Regions from separate parts of the Synechococcus sp. W55.2 genome, predicted to be linked through region 1. Evidence: predicted binding sites of a transcription regulator. Region 1 holds the regulator's gene; each other region holds the start of a gene.

Region 1 (2,270 bases):
CCCTGCTCAGTTGCCGCCTGAAACTCCTGCACATGACGGGCATATTCCCGCACCAGGTAGGATCCCGGCGTCCACACCGGCAGTCGCAGCCGCAAAGGCACCTCTGGATCCACCTCTTGGATCTGCAGTTCCACCTCCAGCAGGTGATTGGCCGGATCCGGCATCCGCACTGTGAAATGCTGGCGGCTCAGTTGAGAAGGTGCAGCACCAGTAACCTCCGGGATCCCCATAGAACCCACCCTACCCTCTACTGCCAAGGGCTGGCGCAGCCCCCAGCGGCAATGGCTCCTATCCTAACCTCTGCCTTTGGCTGGAGAGCAGCAACGAGACTTAAAAATGTAGCGCGTGCTACAAAGATACCTAGGCAGAACCTTCTACTTTAGGGTAAATCTTGGTATCCTCGTAGATTCTGAAGTCAATGGGTTGCAACCTAGCCTAATGCTTCTAGATTGATCTTAGTAGGTTGATCTTAGGTATAAACTGACCTTAAAAGGTTGATGAGTATGGCGGTGGCCGTAGCGGAAAAATCTCTGATCACAGCCTTCAAGCAATTGGGAGGCCCTCACCATCCTCCGGTTATCGAAACGTTCGAGCGCGGGAAGACCATTTTTTTTCCAGGGGATCCGGCGGAGCGGGTTTACTTTTTGGTAAAGGGAGCCGTTAAGCTCTCGCGGGTCTACGAAATGGGAGAGGAAATCACCGTTGCCCTCCTGCGCGAAAACAGCATCTTCGGCGTGCTCTCCTTTATCACGGGACAGCGCTCCGACCGCTTTTATCACTCGGTGGCTTTTACACCTACCGAGTTACTCTCTCTACCGATCGAGCAGGTGGAGAAATCCCTACAGGAGAACGCCGAACTGGCCATGTTGCTGGTTAAAAGCCTGTCGTCCCGCATTTTGCAAACGGAGATGATGATCGAGACGCTGGCTCATCGCGACATGGGATCCCGTCTGGTCAGCTTTTTGTTGATCCTCTGTCGCGATTTCGGGGTGCCTGGCCCAGATGGGGTCACCATCGATCTCAAGCTGTCTCACCAGGCCATTGCCGAGGCCATTGGCTCAACCCGCGTCACCATCACCCGCCTGTTGGGAGAGCTGCGCAAGAAGAAGTACATCTCCATTCACAAGAAGAAGATCACCGTACACGACCCGATGCGGCTGAGCCATCGCTTTGCCTAGAAGGAAGAGGAGAACACTTCCTGAGCAGCACCTTGCCCAGGCAAACCCCGCTCGACGGCTGGTTGAAGCTCTGGCCGGCCTATGTTCAATCTACTGCTGCAGCCTTGAAGAATCTCTGTGCCCGAAGGACAGACTTAAAGTTTTCTGGAAGCTGACCGGATCGCGGGCAAGAATCCACTAGTCTATGGGGGGATCTGGCTTTGGCCAGAGCTATCTAGCCAATTGCTGAGGTGTAACTGTGGAAACAGCCATCGAGTGGATTACCGCCCATGAGATCCTCGACTCGCGAGGGCGTCCCACCCTAGAAGCCCTGGTGGGTCTAGCCAATGGAGCAACGGGCTTGGCGCAGGTTCCCAGCGGTGCCTCGACCGGTACCTTCGAGGCCCATGAGCTGCGGGACGGGGATCCCAAACGCTACGGCGGTAAGGGTGTGCTGAGGGCGGTGGAAAACATCCTTGGCCCCATCCAGTCGGAGCTGCAGGGAGAAGATGCCCTCAACCAAGCCCGTATTGACCAGTTGCTGATCGACCTGGACGGCACCCCCAACAAGTCCCGCCTGGGGGCCAACGCTATTTTGGCAGTTTCTCTGGCGACAGCCAAAGCGGCTGCGGAAGCAGTGGGCTTGCCTCTTTACAAATACCTGGGGGGGCCCTTTGCCAACCTGCTGCCGGTGCCGCTGATGAACGTGCTCAACGGCGGCGCCCACGCCGACAACAACGTCGATATTCAAGAATTTATGCTTGTGCCCATTGGAGCGGCCAGCTTTCGCGAGGCGCTGCGCTACGGGGCTGAGGTGTTTGCGGTACTAAAACAAGTGCTGCAGCAGAAGGGGCTGTCCACCGGTGTGGGGGATGAAGGGGGGTTTGCTCCTGATCTCGACTCCAATGCGGCGGCTTTGGATCTGCTGATGACGGCTATTGAACAGGCAGGCTACAAACCGGGAGCAGATATCGCCTTGGCCTTGGATGTGGCCGCCAACGAGCTGCTGCAGGATGGGCAATATCACTTTGAGGGCAAAGCCCACAGCGCGGCTGATATGGTGGCTTACTACCAGCAACTGCTGGCCAACTATCCCATCCTTTCCATTGAAGA
Region 2 (2,270 bases), on a different contig from region 1:
ATCCCTGTCCATCCTGAGCGATGGATCGCTTGCAACTGCTCCAGGCAGGCCACCGATTCATCCAAAGCAACGGGGGTTTGGTACTGGCGGCTGAGCTCCACCAAATGGACGTGCTGATCCGGCGGCAGAGGCTGCTCCAAAAACTCAATCTTGACCGGCGAGGCCTGGTTGAGCCGATCACAAACCATCAGCCACCGGTGGGCCTCCGCAAGCGTTAACCCCCCATTGGCATCCAAACGCAGATGGGATCCTGGTGGCAACCGCTCCAGCCATTGCTCCAGCTTCTCCAACTCCTGCTGCATGGGATCCCTCCCCACCTTGAGCTTGTACACCGACCGCGTGAGTGGGACGGAGTCCTTGTAGGAGTCCTTGTAAGATTCCGGCGGCAGGGTCTCCCCCAAAAGTTCACAGAAAGAGAGTAGAGAGAGATCCTTGTTCAACCAATCGGGATCCCGACAGGCCAGCCAAGCGCCTTCCAACCCAAACCGGCAGGCCGGCAGTGCTTCTGGGATCCCCAAAATATGCGCCTCCGACAAAAGAGGGGGCAACTGCCGACAAAACTCCAGAGCCTGCTCCAGGGTTTCGCTGCCAAACCAAGGGATGGGAGCAATTTCCCCATATCCTTGACAGCCTGTCTCCCGATCTGTAAGTCGGATCAGGATCCCTTCGCGCACGGACCACAGTCCGTGGTGGGTGCGCAGGGGCCGCCGAAAGGGACGCCGATACAGGCAGAACGCAAAGCCTAGCACCTTTTTCTCCGCTTCCAAGGATCCTCAGAGTGAGGAGCTACAAGTAGAGCATCTCAAAGATTAGAGAAATGTTGCAAGCGAGATAGCGGGACTGATGTTCTTGCTGTAGCTGAAACTACAGAATTGAGTTGAAGACATAGCGTATCTTCTTGCCCTAAGAAGTGCTTCCTTACGTATGATTAAGGAAAAAAGCAGCAGATTCTGAATAGAGCATCACTTTTCCCAATAAACCTGTGCCACTGAGAAATCGCGAGTTCGGTTTTGGGTGGTAAATCCAGATTGAGTTGCCTGCACAGCTAAAACTTAGGAGTCGATGATGAGTACAGCCATTCCCGAAATCACCAAAAAGCTTTTGGAAGCCAAAGCTGAAAGGGGATTAACTTTTGCTGACTTGGAAGAGAAAATAGGCCGGGATGAGGTGTGGATTGCAGCGGTCTTCTATCGTCAGGCCAGTGCTTCCGCAGAAGAAGCAAACAAAATTGCCGAAATCTTAGGCTTGGACGCCGCTGTCGCTAAACAATTGACCGAATGCCCACTGAAAGGCTTAGGGCCAGTGGTGCCGACGGATCCCTTAATTTACCGCTTTTACGAGATTGTTCAAGTTTACGGCATGCCAATCAAAGCCGTGATTCATGAAAAGTTTGGCGATGGAATCATGAGCGCTATTGACTTCACCCTAGACATAGAAAAGGAAGAGGATCCTAAAGGAGATCGTGTTAAGGTGATTATGTCTGGTAAGTTCCTGCCCTATAAAAAGTGGTAGCAGTTAAAACATCGGCTCTGCTTCTGCCAAGGCCGCTTCCGGCCCCACCAGAGCAATGGCCGGGGGGGTCAGGTAGGTCTTTGCGGCTTGGTGGAGCTGCTCTGGGGTGAGCTGCCTGACCCCCTGCAAATACTGCCGGTCAAACTCCATGCCCAAGCCCAAAATCTCGTACCAGCCCGCCAGTTGAGCCACCTGGGCATTGGTTTGTTTGCTGAGGGCATACTGGCCCAGAAGTTTGCGCTGCGCCATTTCCACCTCTGCCAGGTCGAGCGGATTGGCCTGCAGACGGTGGATTTCTGCTTGTAGGCGCTCCAGGGCCACCTGAGTATTCTCTGCCGCAGTGCCCATGTAAACCCCAAAAGGGGCGGGATCCCGGCGGGTGGCAAAAAAAGCCGAGACCTCATAGGCCAGGCCACAGCGCTCCCGCAGTTCCACAAACAGACGGCTGGATAGACCGCTGCCCAAGTAGGTGGCCAACAGTTTCAGGGCCGGATAATCCGCAGAAGCAGCAGGGGATCCGCGAAACCCGATCAAGATCGTCGTCTGCTGAGTGGGCTGGGGCAACCTCAGCAGTTGGGGATCCCTCAGAGGGGGTAGGGAAACATCCCGATCCTCTGGAGAGGGGCCGGGAACAACCCAGTCCCCCAAAGCCGCTTCCACCTGGGCAGCCATTTGCTCCGGCGGCTCTGGGCCGATCACCACCATCACCATTCCATTGGGACGACAGTAGGCCGCGTGATAGGCTACCAAATCCTCGC
Region 3 (2,270 bases), on a different contig from region 1:
AAACTAGGGAGGCTAACCGAGCATCTAGGCGGGATCCCCGACCCTATCCAAACGGCAAGGGATCCCAGCCCTGGCCAGGACTAGCTGACTTTGTAGCGACCGCCCTTGGCCGGATCTGACCAATCGCAGGCAAAGCCCTTGGTCTCTGCCACAAACTGGTTCCAGGGCTGCGGCTCCACGGCATCCGTAGAAAAGATGACATCAAACAAACCGTCAGAGCGCACCTGGCCGATCCGCACATACTTGGTCAGGTGGTGATTGGTGTTCATGGTTACCAAGCCTTCTGGGGCATCAAAGGTCTGGCCATAGGCTGCCTGCCGCACGGCGTCGATTTCCACTGTTCCCGCTTTTTCCACTGCCTGCTTCCAGATGTAAACCATGATGTAGGCGGCTTCCATCGGGTCGTTGGTGACGCGGTTTTGGCCGTATTCTGCCTTGAAAGCCTCCACAAACTTCTTGTTGGCAGGCGTATCCACCGTCATAAAGTAGTTCCAGGCGGCAAAGTGCCCTTCCAAAAATTCGGGGCCAATGGCCTGCACCTCTTCTTCGGCAATGCTGACGGACATGGAAGGATAACGATCCGGCCCCAGCCCTGCCCCTTTCAGTTGTTTGAAAAAGGCCACGTTGCTGTCGCCGTTCAAGCTGTTGTAGATCACACCGCCATTGGGAAGAGCGGCCCGGATCTTGCTGATGATGGGAGTAACTTCTGTGTCGCCCAAAGGCAGATAGTCTTCACCCACCACCTTGCCCCCCAGGGCTTCCAACTGGGCCTTGATGATGGTGTTGGCCGTGCGGGGGAACACATAGTCGGATCCCACCAGGAAGAACTCTTTGCCCTTGTTCTTGAGCAGCCATTCCACCGAAGGCTCGATCTGCTGGTTGGGGGCAGCGCCGGTGTAGAAGATGTTTTTGGAGCACTCTTGTCCTTCGTACTGCACGGGATACCAGAGCAGGTGCTGCTTGGATTCAAACACCGTCAAAACCGCTTTGCGACTGGCCGAAGTCCAGCAGCCGAATACCGTTGCCACCTTGTCCACATCGATCAATTTGGTGGCTTTCTCGGCAAAGGTTGACCAATCGGAAGCCCCATCCTCGATAATCGGCTCGATCTGCTTGCCCAAAACCCCACCGGCGGCATTGATCTCTTTGATAGCCAGCTTTTCGGCATCCACCACGCTGGTTTCCGAAATGGCCATGGTGCCGCTAAGGGAGTGCAAAATGCCAACGCGGATGGTCTCTCCCTGGGCGTAGGCGGGCACGGATCGCTTCACCCAGATCTGCGGCCCTAGGGCAGCCCCGGCTCCGGCCAGAGCGCCCATTTTCAGCACTTGACGACGATTAAATGATAGAGCCATCGGTGATCTCCGAAACGAAGTGAGTGCAAAGGGTGTTAAGAAGTACAGTTGCAGCAGCCCGGCCAACGGGGGGAAGCACCTAGCTCATCACCTCGCCCATGTGTTGAACCTGCCCAACTGCAGTCGGCTGAGGCTTTCACCGAATGCCTTCCCAACATCAACAGAGGAAAAGGCTAATCCTGCAGTCGAGAAAGCGTCGTGCGTCCCTGTTGCCTTAACGTGTTCCATCAAACCCATTCGGCCCGGAGAGAATTGTATCGCGGGATACCTTTTCCCAGAATCCGAGCCCTTTCCCCGCAGGCTGCAGGCAGAGGCAGGGATCCCTTGCTCCCGGCATAATAGGGGTTCTGGGGTGGAGAATTAACAGCCTATGGTGCAGCAGGCCGGCTATGGATCTTGGCGATCCCCGATTACCGCTGACCTGGTGGTGACGGGATCCCTGCGCTTGGGACAGATGGTTTGGGATCAGGGGGATCTCTACTGGACGGAGGGCCGCCCGCAAGAAAAAGGGCGCAATGTGTTGATGCGGCGCTCTGCCGACGGGATCCTGGTGGAGCTGACACCGGCACCTTTCAATGTGCGGACACGGGTGCATGAGTATGGGGGTGGAGCTTATTGGGTGTCGGCAGGGGCAGTGTATTTTTGCAACTTCGCTGACCAACGGCTCTACCGCCTGCTGCCGGGTTCAGATCCCCAGCCCCTGACGGAAGCAGGCCCCTATCGCTACGCCGACGGGGTGGTGGATCGGGCGCGTGGACGCATCCTCTGTGTGCGGGAAGATCACAGCCGCCAGGGAGAGCCGGAAAACAGCCTTGTCTCGATTGACTTAGCAAGTGGATCCCAGCAGATTTTGGCTTCTGGGCACGACTTCTACGCCAGCCCGCGCCTCAGTCCAGACGGCCAGACCTTGGTATG

Evidence for each region. The regulator NtcA, encoded in region 1, controls nitrogen genes in cyanobacteria. The targets are predictions, from matches to a motif close to GTANCNNNNGNTAC.
Region 2: a site for NtcA is predicted at 855-868, ahead of cynS (cyanase). Genes of this name have one in related genera too.
Region 3: a site for NtcA is predicted at 1,610-1,623, ahead of urtA (urea ABC transporter substrate-binding protein). Genes of this name have one in related genera too.

What each region holds. Positions count from the first base shown of each region.
Region 1 is NZ_JANSHM010000002.1:71,171-73,440, forward strand. It holds gene NW828_RS01025 (M61 family metallopeptidase) at 1-230, opposite strand, end outside; gene ntcA (global nitrogen regulator NtcA) at 504-1,178, shown strand; gene eno (phosphopyruvate hydratase) at 1,417-2,270, shown strand, end outside.
Region 2 is NZ_JANSHM010000007.1:15,638-17,907, forward strand. It holds gene NW828_RS02840 (o-succinylbenzoate synthase) at 1-749, opposite strand, end outside; gene cynS (cyanase) at 1,063-1,512, shown strand; gene NW828_RS02850 (M16 family metallopeptidase) at 1,516-2,270, opposite strand, start outside.
Region 3 is NZ_JANSHM010000024.1:1,104-3,373, reverse strand. It holds gene urtA (urea ABC transporter substrate-binding protein) at 81-1,355, opposite strand; gene NW828_RS06655 (prolyl oligopeptidase family serine peptidase) at 1,726-2,270, shown strand, end outside.